2 linked regions of the Actinokineospora baliensis genome follow. The protein of the gene in region 1 interacts with the protein of each later gene in a pairwise test. Links are inferred from orthologs where the notes say so. Each region holds a gene or a part of one and is shown on either strand. Other genes may lie near its edges. The genes, in order: JOD54_RS08015 and JOD54_RS08965.

Region 1 (10,119 bases):
CCAGCGGCACCCCGGCCTCGGCCGCGGCGGCGGCCAGGGCGTCGAGGCCCTTGTTGATCGCGTCCTGGTGGCTGCCGGAGAACGCGGTGAACACCAGGTCACCGCCCCACGGGTGCCGCTCGGCGACGGGCAGCTGGTTGCAGTACTCGACCGTGCGGCGGATCTCGTCGATGTCGGAGAAGTCGACCTGCGGGTCGATGCCCTGGCTGAACAGGTTCATGCCCAGGGTGACCAGGTCGACGTTGCCGGTGCGCTCGCCGTTGCCGAACAGGCAGCCCTCGATGCGGTCCGCGCCTGCCAGGTAGCCCAGCTCGGCGGCGGCCACCCCGGTGCCCCGGTCGTTGTGCGGGTGCAGGCTCAGGATCAGCGACTCGCGGTTGGGCAGGTTGCGGTGCATCCACTCGATCGAGTCGGCGTAGACGTTCGGGGTGGCCATCTCGACGGTGGCGGGCAGGTTGACGATCATCGGCCGGTCCGGGGTCGGCTGCCACACGTCCGCGACCGCCGCGCACACCTCGACCGCGTACGACAGCTCGGTTCCGGTGTAGGACTCGGGGGAGTACTCGAAGCGGAAGTCGGTGTCGCCGTACTTCTCGGCGAACGACAGCACCGTCTCCGCGCCGTCGGTGGCGATCTTCTTGATGCCGGCGCGGTCGGAGCGGAACACCACCCGCCGCTGCAGGATCGAGGTCGAGTTGTACAGGTGCACGACCGCGCTGTGCGCGCCCTCGAGCGCCTCGAAGGTCCGCTCGATCAGCTCGGGCCGGGCCTGGGTCAGCACCTGCACCCGCACGTCCTCGGGTACCGCGCCCTCGGTGATGATCTCGCGCACGAAGTCGAAGTCGGTCTGGCTGGCGGCGGGGAAGCCGACCTCGATCTCCTTGTAGCCCATGCGCACCAGCAGGTCGAACATGCGGCGCTTGCGGGCGGGGGACATCGGGTCGATCAGGGCCTGGTTGCCGTCGCGCAGGTCGACCGCGCACCACAGCGGGGCCTGGGTGATCCGCTTGGTCGGCCAGGTGCGGTCCGGCAGGTCGACCGGCTCCACCACCTCGTGGAAGGGGCGGTACCGGTGCACCGGCATCGCCGAGCCGCGCTGCGCGTTCCAGGCGGGTTGACCGTCGGGCGCCGGGCGGGTGGGGGTGCGCAGGCGGCTGGGACCGGTCGATATGGCGTCGGGGGTGCTCATCGCTAGGGGTTCTCTCCGGTTTCGACGGTGGCGACCGGCGGCAACGCCGAAACCCGCGACGGGGAGCCGGTCTGGTCAGACCCCGTCGCGGCGGAGAAGCAGGAGGAGAGCGCGAGCCACGCCGCCAGCCTAACCACAAGCCGGTGGCGATGTGGAATCCACGGTCCACATCGTGGGCGCGCCGGTGTTGGGCCGTTCGGAGTAGTTACGGTTGTCCAGGTCAGGGGCACTTTCCAGGCATGGCAACTCGTAGATGGCACGGCACCAGCACCCGCGGGTCCGCTGCCCGGATCATCACCGGTATCGGCGCTCTCTTCGCGATCATCGAGATCGTCTACATCCTGTTGGTCGTGCTCGGGGCGAACACCGCGAACGCGTTCGTCCGCTTCATCGCCTCCATCGCCGAACCCCTGGCGCTGTTCTTCCCCGGACTGTTCCCCATCGACAACTACACCGCCGCGGTTGTCGTCAACTACGGCCTCGCCGCGGTGTTCTGGCTCGTGGTGACCGGGCTCATCGCCCGGCTGCTCCGCTGACCGCGGTGACCGGCCAGGACACCCGGCGGCGTGGGCGAAACCGGCCCGCCGCCGTCGGGGTCCTGGCTGGCGTGGTGCGCTGGGTGGGGCTCGTCGCCGCGGCTGTCCTGGTCGCGCACGTGGTGCTGGTCATGGCGGACCTGAGTCGCGCCAACATGATCACCGCCGAGGTGCGCCTGCTGTCCGGGGTGCTGGCACTGCCCTTCAAGAACCTGTTCACCCTGGAGGACGTCAAGCTCGCCGTCCTCATCAACTACGGCATCGCGACCGCGTGCTGGCTGGCGGTGTCCTCTGTGGTCGCCAGGGTCATTCGTCGGTGGGGAACGGCTCGCCCCACTTCCCGGTGAACGCCGTCTCCGTGACCGGGATCCGTTGCCTGGGCGCGGTTTCGCGGGCCCGCTTCGCCTCAGGCAACAGGTGCGGTGACCCCAGCTTCCCGACCGCGATGGCGGTAAGAGGCCGAACCGAGTCCGGTAGCCCGAACTCCGCTGACACCCCTGCCGTGTCGAAACCGGACATCTGGTGCGCGACGAGCCCTTCGGCAACCGCCTGCAGAACCAGGTTCTGGGCCGCCAAACCCACCCCGTACTCGGCGTAAGGCACCTCGCCCTTGTCGTTAGCCGTCACCGCGCAGGCCACTAGGAGCGCACCGGCGCTACTAGCCCAAGCCTGGTTACCCGGCACCAAAAGCGCGAGGATCCGGTCGAACGTATCCGTGCCGCGAGGTCCAACCAGGAATCGGGCTGGCTGGGTGTTGCCGTAAGAGGGAGCCCAACGAGCGGCCTCCACGAGCCGCTGAAGTGCCTCTTGCGACACCACGCCATCCGGGTCGAGAGCGCGGGGGCTCCACCTGTCCCGGATCAGCGGGTGCAACTCGTCAAATCGCATAGCCCCACGCTGTCACAGCGTAGGCACCGAACCACGAGCCGGTCACCACGAACGCCGCCACCGACAGCACCATCGTGGACGTTCGCCGCTTCGCCAGGGCCAGCGCGATCGGCACCAGCAGCGCGATCGCGGGCACCATCAGCCGGACCTTGGAGTTCATCAGGCCGTTGGAGCACAGGTCCATCACCAGCACGCCCGCGGTGTAGACCAGCAGCGGCCACTCGACCCGCCGCCGGACCGCGATCGCGAACAGCGCCAGCGCCGCCACGACCATCCCGACGGTGGCCACCTCCAGCACCGACCGGCCGTCGGCGAGCACGTCGAAGCTGAACTTCACCGTCGCGGCGCCCCCGTCGAAACCGGAGTCCCAGCCGCGCTCCTGCAGGGCGAACCAGCCGTTCCACTCCCCGGTCCTGGTCCCCACCCACGCCAGGTACAGCACCAGGCCGAACGGGGCGATCGCCGCACCCACCCACGGCCGCCACCCGTCGCGCCGCCCGATGATCGCCACCAGCGCGGCCAACCCGACGGCCAGCACCAGCGCCGCCGCCGTCGGCCGGACCAGACCCGCCACCGCGCACGCCAGCCCCGCGGCCAGCCACTGCCGCCGCAGCACGAACACCAGCGCCCACACCGCGAGCGCGCAGAACATCGACTCCGAGTAGGCCATCGACAGCACGATCGACATCGGCGACCCGGCGAACAGCGCCACCAGCACCAGGCCGACCGTGCGCGACCCGCCCCGGATGATCGTCCCCAGCGTGGTCAGCCCGTAGGCGCACAGCACGCCGAACGCGATCGTCACCGCCAACGCCGAGGGCACCAGCCGGAACCCCAGGTCGTGCACCCAGCCGACCAGCGTCGGGTACCCGGGGAAGAAGGCCAGCGGGGTCTCCGCGCTGCGCCTGCCGAACGCGTCCACCAGGTTCGACGGCACCCCGGAGTACCCGTTGGCCGCGATCGAGAGGAACCACTGCCCGTCCCACGAGCGCAGTGCGTCGCTGGCCGACGAGCCGTTGCGCCCGGCCATCCAGCTCAGCGCGAGCAGGCCGACCTCGCGCACCCCGAGGAACACCAGGGCTGGGGCGAGCAGCCGCAGCAGGCGCGGCGGGCTCAGCCACGAGCGCGGTCCACGACCGCGAGCCTCGACGGCTTCTGGCTGCTCCTCGGCGGCATCGACGGCCGCGCTGGTCACGTCCGTGGCGGACACCGGCGATCCTCCCCGACTCACTGGCTCGGCGTGCCAACCCTAGCCGCACCGGCCGCGCAGTGGCGGGGGCCACATGAGCCCCGGAAACCGCGTGATGGCGCAGGTAGGCTCACCCGACAGACGCAAGTGCGCGGCGCCTCGCCCCTCGAGGGACCCGCGCACTCGGCATGAGGAGGTTGCACGCAAGTGGCGCTCGTCGTCCAGAAGTACGGCGGATCCTCGCTCGAGACCGCCGACCGGATCAAACGCGTCGCCGAGCGCATCGTCGCGACGCGCAAGGCGGGGAACGACGTCGTGGTGGTCTGTTCCGCGATGGGGGACACGACCGACGAGCTGCTCGACCTCGCCAAACAGGTCAACCCGGTGCCGCCGGGGCGCGAGATGGACATGCTGCTCACCGCGGGTGAGCGCATCTCCAACTCCCTGGTGGCGATGGCGATCAGCGCGCTCGGCGCCGAGGCGCGGTCGTTCTCCGGCTCCCAGGCGGGCGTGATCACCACCTCGACGCACGGCAAGGCCCGCATCATCGACGTCACCCCCAGCCGGGTGCGCGAGGCGCTGGACAAGGGCCACATCGTGCTGGTGGCCGGGTTCCAGGGCGTCAGCCAGGACACCAAGGACATCACCACGCTCGGCCGCGGCGGCTCGGACACCACCGCGGTCGCGCTGGCCGCCGCGCTCAACGCCGACGTCTGCGAGATCTACACCGACGTGGACGGCGTGTACTCGGCCGACCCGAGGATCGTCCCGGACGCCAAGAAGCTCGACCGGGTCACCTACGAGGAGATGCTCGAGATGGCCGCCAGCGGGGCCAAGGTGCTCATGCTGCGCTGCGTCGAGTACGCCCGCCGCTACGGCGTGCCCATCCACGTCCGATCGTCGTACAGCACCAAGCCGGGGACGGTCGTCTCCGGGTCAATGGAGGACTTGCCCGTGGAACAGGCGATGATCACCGGCGTCGCGCACGACCGGTCCGAGGCGAAGGTCACCGTGGTCGGCGTGCCCGACACCGCGGGCGTGGCCGCGCGGATCTTCCGCACGGTCGCCGACACCGAGATCGACATCGACATGGTGCTGCAGAACGTGTCGAGCACGGTGTCCGGCAAGACCGACATCACCTTCACCCTGTCCAAGAGCAACGGCCCGGTCGCGGTCGCGGCGCTGGAGAAGATCCGCGAGGAGCTCGGCTTCACCCAGGTGCTCTACGACGACCACGTCGGCAAGGTGTCGCTGGTCGGTGCGGGCATGCGCAGCCACCCCGGGGTCACCGCCACCTTCTGCGAGGCGCTGGCCAAGGTCGGGGTCAACATCGAGATCATCAACACCTCGGAGATCCGCATCTCCGTGCTCATCCGCGACACCCAGCTGGATGAGGCGGTCCGGGCGATCCACGAGGCCTTCGAACTGGGCGGCGACGAGGCCGCCGTCGTCTACGCGGGGAGTGGTCGCTGATGGCCGGACCTGTTCTCGCCCTGGTCGGCGCCACCGGCGCCGTGGGCACCGTGATGATCGACATCCTCAACGGCAGGGACTCCTGGCCGTGGGGCGAGGTGCGGCTGATCGCCTCGCCGCGCTCGGCGGGCAAGAAGATCACCGTGCGCGGCGAGGAGCTGACCGTGCTCGCGCTGGCGCCCGAGGTGTTCGACGGCGTCGACGTGGCCATGTTCGACGTGCCCGACGAGGTGTCCGCGCAGTGGGCGCCGATCGCCGCCGAGCGCGGCGCGGTCGCGGTCGACAACTCCGGCGCGTTCCGGATGGACGACGACGTGCCGCTGGTGGTGCCGGAGGTCAACAACGACAAGGTGGCCGCGCGGCCGAGGGGGATCATCGCCAACCCCAACTGCACGACCCTGTCGATGATGGCCTCGCTCGGCGCGCTGCACCGCGAGTTCGAGCTCAAGGAACTGGTCGTCGCCTCGTACCAGGCCGCGTCCGGCGCGGGCCAGGACGGCATCGACCGGCTCTACGCCGAGTACGCCGCCGTCGCGGGCAAGGAGGTCGGCAACCGCGTCGGCGACGTCCGCGAGGCGCTCGCCGCGGCGGGACTGTCGCAGGAGGACTCGCCGTTCCCGGCGCCGCTGGCGCTCAACGTCGTGCCGTGGGCGGGCTCGCTCAAGGCCGACGGGTGGGCCAGCGAGGAGCTCAAGGTCCGCAACGAGGCCCGCAAGATCCTCGGCATCCCGGACCTGAAGGTGTCGGCGACCTGCGTGCGGGTCCCGGTGGTCACGACCCACTCGCTGGCCGTGCACGCCACCTTCGCCCGGCCGGTCACCGTGGCCCAGGCCCACGAGATCTTCGCCGCGCAGCCGTCCATCGTGCTGGTCGACGACCCGGCGGCCGGGCAGTTCCCGACGCCCGCCGACGTCGTGGGCGGTGACCCGACCTACGTCGGCCGGGTCCGCCAGGCGCTGGACTTCCCGAACGCGCTGGACTTCTTCGTGTGCGGGGACAACCTGCGCAAGGGTGCTGCGCTGAACACCTACGAGATCGCCGAGACCATCGCGGCCGGACTCTAATCCGAAGATTCAGGGGCGGTCCCTCGTGGGACCGCCCCTGAGCCGTCTCTAGGCCGGGACCGGTTCCTTGACCGACCGCCCGGCGCCGAGCAGCCAGGCCACACCCGCGATCGCCACGCCACCCATGCCCGCCACCGCGAAGCCCCACGCGGGGGAGGTGTGGTCGACGACGAACCCGATGCTCGGCGCGCCGATCGAAGCCCCCAGGGTGAACGCCGAGCTCTGCAGCCCGGTCGCCGCGCCGCGCATCGACACCGGCGCCAGCTTCGCGACCTCCTCACCCGTGGTCGCCACCGTCGGCGCGCAGAGGGCGCTGCTGGGCACCAGGGCGATCGCGAGCAGCCACCACTCGCCGACGAAGAACGCGGCCGGGATGGTGAGCAGCCCGAGCAGCCCCATCAGCACGACCTGCGGCAGCGACCGCCGCACCGCGCCGTGCACCAGTCCGCCCGCCGCCGAGGCGGTGCAGATGACGATGACCAGCAGGCCGGTCCAGTCCAGCTCCCCGTTCGCCCGCAGCGCCGCGACCATGGTCACGTCCACGCCCGCCAGGATGAACACCGCGCCGCCGCCGACGGCCAGCACACCGATGAACTTGGGCGTCAGCCACTCGCGGCGCGGTAGCCGGGCCTTGTCCTGCTTCTCGTGGTCGGCGCGCACCCTCGGGTTGAACACGGCGATGAGCACGCCGACGACCACGACCGCGCAGCCGAGGCCGGTGGTGGCCGCCTGCGGGGAGAGCTGGGTGGCCAGCAGCACCGCGAGCGCGGGGCCGACCATGTAGCTCAGCTCCACCGAGATCGAGTCCATCGAGAACGCCGTGCGGCGCAGCTCCTCCGGCACCATCGCGGCGATGGCCTGCCTGGCGATCGACATGGTCGGCAGTGCGAGCAGGCCGAAGAAGAACGCTGTCCCCAGCAGCACCGGGTAGGACATGAACCGGGCGGTCAGCCAGAACGCGCCCTCGCACGCGGTGGCCAGCAGGATCATCGGCCGCAGCCCGATCCGGTCCACGACGTGGCCCATCAGCGGCGCGCCCACCGCGACCCCGATCGTGCCGACGCCGCCGACCAGGCCCGCCGCGCCGTAGCTGCCGCTGAGCCCGACCGCGACGAGCAGGGTGAGCACCATCGAGGTGGCGGCGAGCGGGATCCGGGCGAAGAACATCAACACCATCAGCGCGCGAACGCCGGGCAGGCCGAGCATCCGGCGGAACTGCTGCATGCCCCGATGCCACCGCAGTCCACCCGGCGGGTCAACCGATTAACCACTACCGTGGCTTTTCTGGACTGACTCCAGATTCGGCGGTGCCACCACCACAGCACGCGGAGGCGACCATGAGCTCGACCCGGCCCACCACCAACAACGCGGGTATCCCCGTCGGCAGCGACAACGACTCGCTGACCCTCGGCGCCAACGGTCCGATCCTGCTGCAGGACAACTACTTGATCGAGAAGAACGCGCAGTTCAACCGCGAGCGCGTCCCCGAACGGGTGGTGCACGCCAAGGGCGGCGGCGCTTTCGGCTTCCTCGAGGTGACCGAGGACGTCAGCCAGTTCACCAAGGCCGCGGTGTTCCAGCCGGGCACCCGCACCGAGAGCGTGATCCGCTTCTCCTCGGTCGCGGGCGAGCACGGCTCACCGGACACATGGCGCGACCCGCGCGGGTTCGCCGTGAAGCTCTACACCAGCGAGGGCAACTACGACCTGGTCGGCAACAACACCCCGGTGTTCTTCATCCGCGACCCGATCAAGTTCCCCGACTTCATCCGCTCCCAGAAGCGCCGCGCCGACAACAACCTGCGCGACCACGACATGCAATGGGACTTCTGGACGCTGCGCCCCGAGTCCGCGCACCAGGTGACCTGGCTGATGGGCGACCGCGGCATCCCGTCGAACTGGCGGGAGATGAACGGCTACGGCTCGCACACCTACCTGTGGGAGAACGCGGGCGGTCAGCGGTTCTGGGTCAAGTACCACTTCAAGACCGACCAGGGCATCGGCTACCTCGCCCAAGCCGACGCCGACCGGATCGCGGGGGAGGACGCCGACCACTACATCCGCGACCTCTTCGGCGCGATCAAGGCGGGCAACCACCCGAGCTGGACCCTCTACGTCCAGGTCATGCCCTACACCGACGCCGCGGACTACCGGTTCAACCCGTTCGACCTGACCAAGGTGTGGTCGCACGGCGACTACCCGCTGATCAAGGTCGGCCGGTACGTGCTCGACCGCAACCCGGAGAACTACTTCGCCCAGGTCGAGCAGGCCGCCTTCGAGCCGTCGAACCTCGTGCCGGGCATCGGGCCGTCGCCGGACAAGATGCTGCAAGGTCGGCTCTTCGCGTACCCGGACGCGCACCGCTACCGCATCGGCACGAACTACAGCCAGCTCCCGGTCAACGCCGCCAAGGCGCCGGTGAACAGCTACGCCAAGGACGGCGCCATGCGCTACGCCAACCCGAGCGACCCCGTGTACGCGCCGAACTCTTACGGCGGCCCCCACGCGGACGCCTCTTACGCGGGGGAGACCGTGGCGAACTACGGCATCGAGGACGAGGTCATCCGCTCGGCCTACCGGCTGCACAGCGAAGACGACGACTGGGGGCAGCCGGGCACCCTCGTCCGCTCTGTCATGGACGACGCGCAGCGCGATCGGCTCGCCGCGAACATCATCGGGCACGCGTCCGAGGACGTGAGCGCCCCTGTGCTGCGGCGCGTGGTCGAGTACTGGCGAAACGTCGACAAGACCATCGGCGACAAGGTGGCTGACGGGTTGGCGGAGTAAGCACCTCGTGGAACCGCGACCCCGCCCCGTCACCCGACCGGTCGGGGTCGCGGTCAATCGCCCCCGAATGTGCGACGGCCGCTCCGCTGTCGGGGCACGCGGTGGGCGGTCCCGAGAGAAGTAATGATCATTTTCACGTTCGGTGACGATCGCTCACCCTTCGGTCACTGCCGTCGAATGCAAACCGCTAACGCTCCGATTGATCGGCGATTGCCCGTTCGGGCAGAAATGGTTTTCTCCGCCATTCCCCGGTACTGAGTTGGTTGTCCACACCATGGACAACCGACAAGGAGAAACTCGATGAACAAGATCGCTCGTTTCGTCGCCGTGGTTGCCACGGGAAGTGTTCTCGCCCTCGGTAGTGCCGGAATGGCACAGGCTGACACAGCCACCATCTCCTCGGCGTCCGTCGAGCGGATCATGACGGCTGACAACGCGCTGCAGACGGCCGTCGCCAACGAGGACCTCGCAGGTGTCCAGACAGCCTTCGCCGACCTGCGCTCTTCCCTGGCCCAATCCGGGGACGAGACAGCGCTCAAGTTGGATGCGGCCTTGGGCGAGTTGCAGCGCATCCTTCCCGGCCTGCCGGTCCCCGGCTTGCCGATTCCCGACCTCGGCGGCCTCACCGGCGGTCTGCCGGTGGGCAACCTGCCCGGCCTCAGCGGCCTGCAGGGCCTGATCAACACCGTCACCAACCTGCTGACCTCCCTGCTGGGCGGCCTGCCGACCGGTGGTCTGCCGGTTGGTCTGCCCTCCACCGGTGGCCTGACCGGCGGTCTGCCGGGCCTCGGCGCGCTGACCGGTCTGCTCGGCGGTCTCCCGCTCGTGGGTGGCCTGACCGGCGGTCTGACCGGCGGCCTGCCGGGCACCTCCGCGGCGACCGGCCTGCTCGGTGGCCTCACCAGCTCGATCCCGGGCGCCAGCCTGCTGACCGGCCTGCTCGGTGGCCTGCCGCTCGTGGGTGGCCTGCTCGGGTAACCGAGCGCCAGTGGTA
Region 2 (10,098 bases), 200 kb from region 1 along the record:
GGTCGCCCGGTACATAACGCTCATGCCGCCCTTACCGAGCACACCGTCGATGCGGTAGTGCCCGAGGCGACGCCCGGTGAGGTCTTCCGACACGCAGGCGAGCCTAACGTCCGCGTTGTGTCGGCCGCGTCGGGTTCGACCAATGGCGCGTCCGGTTGGACCAATGGCCGGGCGAGATTGACAAGATTGACGGGTGAACACGGCCAAGCGCGCGTTGACCCCGCAGGAGTACCGGCTCGAAGTGGAGGCGTTGGTACCGCCGATGCCCGTAGTGCGGCTCCCCCTGGCGCGGTGCAGGGGGCTGGTCTTGGCCGAGGACGTCGTGGCGGGCGTGTCCCTGCCGCCGTTCGACAACTCCGCGATGGACGGGTACGCCGTGCGGGCGTCCGATGTGGTCGGTGCGTCCGCCGAGAACCCCGTACGGCTACCGGTCGCCGATGACATCCCGGCGGGGCGGACCGACGTTCGTCCGCTCGAGCCCGGCACAACCCAGCGGATCATGACCGGCGCGCCGCTGCCCGAGGGTGCCGACGCGATCATCCAAGTGGAGTTGACCGACGGCGGAGTGGACACCGTGCGGATTGATGCGTCTGTGCCGCCACGGACACATGTGCGGTTCACGGGAGAAGACGTGATCGCCGGGGACGTCGTACTACGGGCCGGGACGGTCCTACACCCGCCGCAACTGGGCCTGGCCGCCGCTGTTGGAGTAGGCGAGCTTCCAGTGCGTAGGCGGCCGCGCGTTCTTGTGCTTTCCACCGGATCAGAACTGGTCGCTCCTGGCGAGCCATTGGCGCCTGGGCAGATCTATGAGTCGAACAGCGTGCTCTTGGCCGCAGCCGTGGAAGAGATCGGCGGCGAAGCCACTGTGCTGCGGTTCGTGCCCGACGACGTGGACGAGTTCCGCGCGGTTGTCACCGAGCACGCGGCCACCGCGGACGTGCTGGTGACTTCGGGTGGGGTCAGCGCCGGTGCGTACGAGGTGGTCAAGGATGCCCTCACCGGTCACGGGGTCGAGTTCGTGCGGGTGGCCATGCAGCCCGGCGGACCACAGGGGCGCGGGGTGTTCGCAGGACTCCCGGTGCTGACACTGCCGGGCAACCCGGTCAGCGCCGCGCTGTCGTTCGAACTGTTCGTGCGCCCCGCCCTCTTGGCGGCCATGGGCCATAGCCAGACGCAACGACCCCGGGTGCGTGCGCGTGTCGCGGCGGCGTTGTCGTCACCGCCGACCCGGGTCCAGTACCGGCGCGGTCGCCACGACGCAGGTCAGGTCGAGGTGGTCCCGGTGGGTGGACCGGGCTCCCACCTGTTGGCCTCGTTCGCCGCGTCGAACTGCCTGATCGAGATCCCGGCGGGCGTCGCCCAGGTGTCCGCCGGGGACGAGGTCGACCTGGTCCTGCTCGACTGATGGCGCCAAGTAACCATATACTGACGCGAGCAAGTCAATTCCTCACCACCGGCCATTGATCCACATGGTGGCCGCCGGCTACACTGGACGGGTTCCAGGATGGGCGCCCGATGGCCGGGTATGTGCCGTCGGGGGGTGCATACCCAGCCATCGGGCGCCCCTGTCCGACCAGGTGGCGGCTCCCTCCCCGGGCTCGCGCCCGGCTGGCGTAGCGTGTGCGGAAATCCGGCCGAGACACGAGGACACCGCGACCAGATGACCGCTCACCAGCCCAAGAAGGCAGGCGCGCTCCAGCACGCCGTCGAGTTGACCAAGAGCATCATCCCGCCGGTGCACCCGGGCGGCCGCCCGTTCATCCTCGGCGCGCTCGGCACGACCCTGGCGGTGCGACTGGCGTCCAAGAAGGCGGGCGTTGGCGCCGCGGTGCTCACAGCGTGGCTGGCGTGGTTCTTCCGCGAGCCCAAGCGCGTCACCCCTAGGCGGCCCGGCATCGCCGTAGCGCCCGCCGACGGCACTGTCTCGCACATCATCGAGGCGGTCCCCCCGGCGGAGTTGGACCTGGGCGACGAGCCCATGCTGCGCGTCAGCGTGTTCTTGTCCGTGTTCGACGTGCACGTGCAGCGCGCGCCCGGGACCGGGCAGGTCGTCCGCGCCGTGCACAAGAAGGGCCAGTTCCTCTCGGCCGACCTCGACGAAGCCAGTGAGGTCAACGAGCGCAACAGCCTGCACCTGCGTACCGACGAAGGCCACGACCTCGCCGTAGTGCAGATCGCGGGTCTTATCGCGCGGCGCATCATCTGCCACGTGTCCGATGGCGACAAGGTCCTCGCAGGCACCACCTATGGGCTCATCCGCTTCGGTTCGCGCGTAGACCTCTATGTGCCCACCGGTAGCCGCGTTCTGGTGGAACCCGGCCAGCGGACCATCGGTGGGGAGACCGTGCTCGCCGAGCTGCCCTCGGCGGGCTGACCGATGGCCCCAACCGCGCCCGGTGTCCGGCTGCTGCCTAACGCGCTGACCGTCCTCGCCATGTGCGCGGGCCTGTCCGCCGTCCAGTTCACCCTCAACCGCCAGTACAGCGCCGCGATCGCCGCCATCGCGATCGCCGCCGTGCTCGACAGCCTCGACGGGCGCATCGCCCGGTTGCTCGACGCCACCAGCAAGATGGGCGCGGAGCTCGACTCGCTCGCGGACGCGATCTCGTTCGGGGTGGCACCCGCGCTGATGCTCTACATCTGGCGATTCAGCGGAGACCGCGTCGGCTGGGTGTTCGCCCTCATCTTCGCGGTCTGCATGGTGCTGCGGCTCGCGCGGTTCAACACGCTCCTAGAGGACACCGAACAACCGGTGTACACCAAGGAGTTCTTCGTCGGCGTCCCCGCACCCGCAGGCGGGCTGCTGGTCCTGCTGCCGCTGATCCTGACCAACGAGTTCGGCGACACGGGCCAATGGTGGCAGTCCAAGGCCGCGGTGATGGTGTGGGTGGTCGCGGTGGCCGCCCTGGCCATCAGCCGCCTCCCCACGCTGTCGGTCAAGACGGTCCGCGTGTCCCCGCGCGCGGTGGCCCCGCTACTGGTCCTCGTCGGACTCCTAGCCGCCGCCGTCATCACCTACCCGCTGGTGACCCTGTCCGTGGTGCTGGTCGTCTACCTGCTGCACATCCCCTACGCGGTCCGCCGCAAGCACTGGCTGGCGAACCACCCCGAAGCCTGGGACGTGCCCCCCAAGGAACGCCGAGCCATCCGCCGAGCGCACGGCTCGCGCCGCAGGCTGGGCCTACGCCCCCCACTACGCCGAGCAGCCGGAGCCGTCCTCCGCCCCATGCGCAACGGCGAGTGGCCGCGCATCTCCCTGCCCACCGACCCCCGCCCACCCAGCGCCCGAGGCCGGGCGTGGCGGCGCACAGGCCTACGCAAGAACAACCGCCCCGGCGAGCCCCGCTGACCTCGCCAGCAGTTCCCCGCCTACTCGGACCGCTCCCGCCCGGCCTCCGAGAGCGGCTGACCCAACGCTGCGGGCTCCCACCCATTCTCCCCGCGCCAACCGCCGCACCTGGCTGGCCGCCGCTGCTCGCCCATCCACAACCCGCTCACCCATCCACAGCCCCCGCCGAACCCCCTTGACAGCCCCAGTAATCGACTACGCTGGAAGCGGGCGGTCCCCCGTGGTGGGCGGGGTCTGTCGTCCGCCAGCATGGAGAACAACCGCCCACCGGCGTGAGGGACAGCCGCCCGCAGGCGTGACAACCGACCGGCGAGAACAAGCCCGCTGATCCCGGCGCTCCCCGCAGTTGGCTTTGTCCACAACCCGCTCGCCCATCCACAGCTCCCCCCGAACCCCCTTGACAGCGCGGAGAACCGACTACGCTGGAAGCGGGCGGCCCCCGAGGTGGGCGGGGTCTGTCGTCCGCCAGGGTGGGGGAACAGTGACCCGCCAGCGCGAGGGACAGCCGTCCTCTGGGGTGGGTCGCCGGTGGGGAGCGGGCGCGGATGTGGGAGCCGGGGTTGGCGGGGGCGGTCGCTCGGTGCGGTGAGTCGGTGCCGCAGGGGCGGGCGGCGCTGTGGACAACTTCCGCGGTGATCTTCGAAGAAGAACTACTCTTGGTCCTGTGGGAAATCAGATCACGCTGACCGCGCGGCTCACGCCGTCCGCGTTGGACACCCGCCGCGGTGTTGTTCGGCTGCACCCCGAGGTGTTCGACGCGCTCGGGTTGCGGCAGTGGGACGCCGTGCGGCTGACCGGGGCCAGGGTGAGCGCCGCGCTGGCCGCCGAGGGGGACCCGGGCGGGGCCGCCGGGGTGTTGCTGCTCGACGACGTCACCATGTCCAACCTTGGGGTCACCGAGGGCTCGGAGGTCGTGGTGGCGCCGGTCGAGGTGGCGGCGGCGCGCGCGGTCACGGTCTCCGGTTCCCGGCTGGCGGCGACGTCGCTGAGTCCGGAGACGGTGCGGCTGGCGCTGATCGGCAAGGTGCTCACCGTGGGCGATGCGGTGTCGCTGCTGCCGCAGGACTTGGCGCCGCCGCCGGGGGCCGACGTGCCTGCGGTGCGCGGCAAGCTGTCCCGTGCGATCGGGATGACCTGGACCAACGAGTTGCTGACGGTCACCTCGGTCGAGCCGCCCGGCGCTGTGACGGTGCACCCGTCCACTGTGGTCGGTTGGCGGGACGGGGTGCGCACGGGTGAGCGGGCGGCCGTCGCGGTCGGTGGGGGCGAGGTCGTCGTCGCGGTCGAGCGGCCGGTGGAGCCCGCGGCGGTGACGGCACCTCTGCCGGAACCGGTGCCGCTGGCGGACCTGGTCGGCGCGCAGGAGGCGGTTCGCACCCTCGGCGAGTGGCTTGAGCTGGCGTTCCTGCGGCCGGAGCTGCTGGAGCGGCTCGGCGCGGCGCCACGGCTCGGGGTGCTGGTGTGCGGCCCGGAGGGGGTCGGCAAGGCGAGCGTGGTGCGGGCGGTGGCGCAGTCGGTCGAGGCGCCGGTGGTGGAGCTGGCCGGGCCGACGATCGCCGTCCTGGAGGCGAACGCGGCGGCGGCCAGGGTCGGTGCCGCGGTCGAGGAGGTGCGGGCGCACTCGACCGCCGGTCGCGCCGCGGTCCTGATGATCAACGACGTCGACGCGCTGCTGCCCGCGACAGCACCGCCGCCGCTGTCGACGGTCGTGCTGGACACCCTGCGGTCCGCGATGGGCATCGCGCGGGTCGCGCTGGTGGCCACGACGGCGCACCCGGAGGCGGTCGACCCGCGGCTGCGCGGGGTCGAGCTGGTGGACCGGGAACTGCGGTTGCCGTCGCCGGACGCGAAGACCAGGGCGGAGTTGCTGCGCGTGCTCTACCGCGACCTGCCGGTCGAGTCCGGAGTGGACTTCACCGTGGTCGCCGAGCGCACGCCCGGGTTCGTCGCAGCCGACCTGGTCGCGCTGCGCCGGGAGTCGGCCATCCGCGCCGCGCTGCGCGAAGCCGGGACGATCAGCGCCGATGACCTGCTCGGCGCCCTGCAGTCGGTCCGCCCGACGTCGATCAGCACCACCTCGGTCCGCACCGGCGACATCCAGCTCGACGACGTCGGCGACATGGTGGCGACCAAGCAGGCGCTCACCGAGGCCGTGCTGTGGCCCCTGCGGTACCCCGATTCCTTCGCCAGGCTCGGGGTCGCGCCGCCGCGCGGTGTCCTGCTGTACGGGCCGCCGGGTGGGGGCAAGACGTTCCTCGTGCGGGCCCTGGCCGGGACCGGCCAGCTGAACGTCCTGTCGGTCAAGGGCGCCGAACTGATGGACAAGTGGGTCGGCGAGTCCGAACGCGCGGTCCGCGAACTGTTCCGCAAAGCCAGCGAAGCCGCCCCCGCCCTGGTCTTCCTCGACGAAATCGACGCCCTGGCCCCCCGCCGAGGCCAATCCTCAGACTCCGGCGTGGCCGATCGAGTAGTCGCCGCCCTCCTCACCGAACTCGACGGCGTAGAACCCCTCCGCGACGTGGTGGTCGTCGGCGCCACCAACCGCCCAGAACTGGTAGACCCCGCCCTCCTGCGCCCCGGCCGCCTAGAACGCCTCATCTACGTCCCCCCACCCGACGCGGAAGCCCGAGCAGCGATCCTGCGCGCGACCAGCAAAAACACCCCCCTCGCCGAAGACGTAGACCTAGACACCTACGCGACGACGCTGGAGGGCTACTCAGCCGCCGACTGCGCGGCACTGGTTCGCGAGGCAGCACTGACCGCGATGCGGGAGTCGCTGGAGGCAACGGTCGTCACCGCCAAGCACCTTGAGGCAGCACGAGAGAACGTGCGGCCTTCGCTGGATGCGCAGCAGTTGGCAGAGCTGGAGGCCTATGCGAACCGCACCTAGACCCAACCCCCGCCAGCCCACCGAGCCGGCCCACCCAGCCACCACGACCCGACCCCGCCAACCCAGCCCACCGAGCCGGTCCCGCCAACCCGCCCCACCGAGTCAGCCCCGCCAGCCCCACCACCGCTCCCAGGAAGCCGCCCACCCAATGCTCGATGGGGCGGACTTGGTTTGCGTGGGGGAGCGGTGCCCGTAGCGTTGTGCGCGGACAGGGCCATGCTTTTCGGCCCCAGCTTTGCGGTCCTGCCACGGGTGGCGCAGGGGCCCCGCGCAAACCAAGTTCGCCCCATCGAGCACACCGCACCACGACGGGACCGGGTCGCGACGCGACCCGATGCGCGTGGGTGAAGGCTCGATGGGGTCGTAGTCAGTCGGCTCGCCTTCGGCATTGCATCGGATCCTCGCCTCGGCTGCGCCATCGGCTGGATCCGCGACAAAGCGAAAGCTCGATGCGGTGGACCTGTTTTGCGCGGGGCCCCTGCACCGCCCGTGGCAGGACCGCAAAGCTGGGGCCGAAAAGCATGGCCCTGCAGCGCACAACGCTACGAACGCCGCCACCCCACACAAAACAGGTCCACCCCATCGAGCAGTTGGCACCAGCGACTTCCGGGAGCGGTGGCCGGCCTGGCGGGGCTGACTCAGCGGGCTGGGGTGGCACCAGCGACTTCCGAGTGTCCAGTGGCTGGGTTCGAGTGGTCGGAGTCGGGTGGTTGGGCTGGCGGGGCTGGCTCGGTGGGCTCGGGGAGCTGGGTTGGCGGGGGTGCTTCCGGGAGGGCTACTTCTCCTTGACGACCTTGTAGTCGTTGGTGACGATCAGGATCAGGCCGGGGGAAGCGTCCTTGATGCCGTCGAAGCGGGCTTCGACGCGGAAGCCGAACTGGTCGGCCAACTGGCGGGCGGCCGCTTCCTGGCTGGTTCCCGGTTCGAAGTAGACGGTCGTCGTGGGGATTTTGCCGCCGGAGTAGTTGCCGGTTTGGGCGATTTTCCAGCCTGCTGAGCCGATGTCCTCGGCGGCTCGGGCGGCGAGGCCTGCGACGGTGCTGTTGTTGTAGATCCGGAGGGGTTCGCTCGGGGCGTCCGCGGTGTTGCCCGGTTTGGTGGTGACCGGGGGCGCGGTGCTGACCGGCGGCGCGGAGGTCACCGGGGGTTGCGCCGTGGTGGTGGGCTGGGCGCTGGTCAACCCGGGGGTCGTGGGGCGCGGCGGGAGGCTGGTGAGGTCGCCGCTGGGTGGGGCGGGTTGGGTGGTGGTCACCGTTGTCTGGGGGGCCTGGGCCGAGGGGGGCGCTTCCTCACCGGTGTCGAAGAGGGTGATCACGCCGATCACGGCGGCCGCGGCGGCCACGGCCAGCAGGGTCAGGCCGACGACGCGGGCGGTGCGGGCCTGGCCGGTGGGGTCGGTGCTCATCGCGGGTCCATCCCCAGGCGTCGGGCCGCGCGGGCGCGGTGCCGGGTGGCCCGCATCCGGCGCAGGCGCTTGACCAGCATCGGGTCTGCCTCCAGGGCCTCGGTCTTCTCGATCAGCTCGTTGAGCACCTGGTAGTACCGGGTGCTGGAGAGCTCGAACAGCTCGCGGATCGCCTGGTCCTTGGCCCCCGCGTACTTCCACCACTGCCGCTCGAACGCCAGGATCGCGCGGTCGCGCTCACTGAGCCCCTGCGGACCAGCGGGTGCCCGCGACGTCGCCGGTTCCGGCGGGGGCAACTCAGCTGCGTCCATCTGGCTCCTCGCCTCACGGGTCGGCTCCGGCGGGGCGGCGCACGCCCACCACCCGCCGGTGGCCATTACACCACGTCACCGCCGGATGTGATCGTCACGTCCGCGGCGCGTCCGGCTCCCCACCTCTTCTACCCTTGCGCCATGACAGTTCACCCGATCCGCATCGTCGGCGACCCGGTACTGCACAACCCGACCAAGCCGGTCGAGCGGTTCGACGAGGAACTCTCGGCGCTGGTCGCGGACATGTACGACACCATGGCGGCGGCCAACGGGGTCGGGCTCGCGGCCAACCAGATCGGCGTCGACCAGCGGGTGTTCGTCTACGACTGCCCCGACGACGAAGGGGTGCGCCACCGCGGCGTCGTGGTGAACCCGGTGCTGACCACCTCGGAGATCCCCGAGGGCATGCCGGACCCGGACGACGACTACGAGGGCTGCCTCTCGGTGCCCGGCGAGACCTACCCCACCGGTCGGGCCAGCTGGGCGAAGGTCACCGGGCAGGACCTCGAGGGCGCGGCGATCGAGGTCGAGGGCACCGGGTTCTTCGCGCGCTGCCTGCAGCACGAGACCGATCACCTGGACGGGTACCTCTACCTGAACCGCCTCGTGGGCCGCAACCAGCGCGAGGCCAAGCGGATGCTCAAGGCCAACAAGTGGGGCGTGCCCGGCCTGTCCTGGGACCCGTCGGTGTCCGACGACCCGTTCGCCTGATATCCGGTCGCGACCGGGGCCGGGCTGAGCGCATCATCGCGCCATGACCTGGTCCGGCTTCCTCGCGTTCCTGTTGGCCTCCCTGATCCTCGCCATGGTCCCCGGCGTGGGTACGGCGATGCTGCTGCGGCAGTCGATCCGCGGTGGCCGCCGGGCCGCGCTGGCCACAGTCGCGGGCATGGAGGTCGGGGTCGCGGTGTGGGCGGTCGCGGCGGCACTGGGCCTGTCGGTTCTGCTGGTCGCCTCGGAGGTGGCCTACCAGGCGCTGCGGATCGGCGGCGTCGCCGTGCTGCTCTGGTTCGGCGTGAAAGCCCTGTTCGGCAAGCACAAGGACGTCGAGCCGGAGCCGCCGACCAGCGGTTCCGGGTTCCGCGCGGGTCTGGTCGTCAACGTGGCGAACCCGAAGCTGGCGGTGTTCGCGATCTCCTTCCTGCCGCAGTTCGTCGAACCCGGCGCGGGCAAGTGGGTGCTGGTCACCCTGGCCGGGCTCTGGGTCCTGGTCGACACGCTCTGGTACCTGCTGATCATCGCCCTGCTCACCAAGATCGTGGGCTGGCTGCGGCGGGCCACTGTGCGCACCCGGCTGGAGCGGGTCTCCGGTGCCGTGCTCATCGGCCTCGGCATCAAGCTGGCCGTGCAGTCCTGAACCGGCCGGGGCCGTGAGCTTGGGCACGGGGGAAGCCTTGTGAGCACCGCGCCGGGATCGGGGCGTGAGCACTAAGGTTCCCCCATGCCGCCGTACCCGCCTGGAGCCCGGCTTCTGGCCAGACCCGAGGCGGTCGAGCCGTGTCCGGCGTGTGCGGACCCCCTCGGCCGCGGCTACCCGACCTGTCCCACCTGCGCCGAGCGGGTCGACGCCTTCTGGAAGGCGGACTGGGCGGCGCTGGCGGCCGCGGCAGGTGACGAGCGGGAGCTCGCCGCGGCGGTGCTCGCCGCGCCGTTGGGCACGCACGCGTGGACCTGCACGGACTGGGCCATGCGGGTGTTCCCGTGCCCGGTGTGCCGCAGCGAGCTGGGGACCGGCCCGGCGTGCCCGCATTGCGTCAAGGCCGACCAGGCCAGGTGGGGCTGGGACCACGCGGCGCCCGCCGGGGCGATCACCGCCAACGAACACGCGCTGCGGCTGGCCGTCGCCGCCCTACGGGGGGCGGGGGAACGCCGCGACACCGTTCTCGCGTTCTGGCGGCTGTCACTGCCGTTCTTGCTGGTCGGCGCGGTCGCCACGCCGGTGCAGGTGGGCCGGATCCGGGTGCACCTGATCGCGGGCCGCGCCGACGAGCTGGCCGAGGCCCCCGATTTCGCGGCCATGGCCGCGCTCGCCGACCTGCCGTGGCGCACCGGCTAGCGTCACTTGGCAGTGGTGCCGCGGCCGGCTAGGGTCGGGGCGACAACTGAAGACAGCGCGGGAGCTCGCGCCATGGCGGGCTGA

Evidence for each region.
Region 2: the proteins of JOD54_RS08015 (region 1) and JOD54_RS08965 interact in binary tests that used the Escherichia coli proteins (3 or more experiments, as listed by UniProt). The link is inferred for Actinokineospora baliensis from one-to-one orthologs.

What each region holds. Positions count from the first base shown.
Region 1 is NZ_JAFBCK010000001.1:1,682,189-1,692,307, forward strand. Bases 4,308-7,306 are described here. They hold JOD54_RS08015 (aspartate-semialdehyde dehydrogenase), read left to right. Parts: upstream 4,308-5,274; coding sequence 5,275-6,339; downstream 6,340-7,306. Other genes in these bases: JOD54_RS08010 (aspartate kinase), read left to right, coding at 4,308-5,275; JOD54_RS08020 (MFS transporter), read right to left, coding at 6,388-7,306. Outside these bases: leuA (2-isopropylmalate synthase), read right to left, coding at 1-1,189; JOD54_RS07990 (hypothetical protein), read left to right, coding at 1,429-1,725; JOD54_RS07995 (hypothetical protein), read left to right, coding at 1,731-2,072; JOD54_RS08000 (nitroreductase family protein), read right to left, coding at 2,032-2,613; JOD54_RS08005 (putative hexosyltransferase), read right to left, coding at 2,603-3,823; more of JOD54_RS08010, read left to right, coding at 4,010-4,307; more of JOD54_RS08020, read right to left, coding at 7,307-7,563; JOD54_RS08025 (catalase), read left to right, coding at 7,677-9,125; JOD54_RS08030 (hypothetical protein), read left to right, coding at 9,426-10,103.
Region 2 is NZ_JAFBCK010000001.1:1,889,612-1,899,709, reverse strand. The notes cover bases 6,907-9,884. They hold JOD54_RS08965 (peptide deformylase), read left to right. Parts: upstream 6,907-8,099; coding sequence 8,100-8,669; downstream 8,670-9,884. Other genes in these bases: JOD54_RS08955 (hypothetical protein), read left to right, coding at 9,400-9,884; JOD54_RS08960 (LysE family translocator), read left to right, coding at 8,713-9,315; JOD54_RS08970 (DUF3263 domain-containing protein), read right to left, coding at 7,644-7,958; JOD54_RS08975 (LytR C-terminal domain-containing protein), read right to left, coding at 7,018-7,647. Also shown: JOD54_RS09000 (protein kinase domain-containing protein), read right to left, coding at 1-93; molybdopterin molybdotransferase MoeA, read left to right, coding at 194-1,408; JOD54_RS08990 (phosphatidylserine decarboxylase), read left to right, coding at 1,664-2,377; pssA (CDP-diacylglycerol--serine O-phosphatidyltransferase), read left to right, coding at 2,381-3,352; JOD54_RS08980 (AAA family ATPase), read left to right, coding at 4,017-6,242; more of JOD54_RS08955, read left to right, coding at 9,885-10,014. UniProt on the Escherichia coli protein: Removes the formyl group from the N-terminal Met of newly synthesized proteins. Requires at least a dipeptide for an efficient rate of reaction. N-terminal L-methionine is a prerequisite for activity but the enzyme has broad specificity at other positions.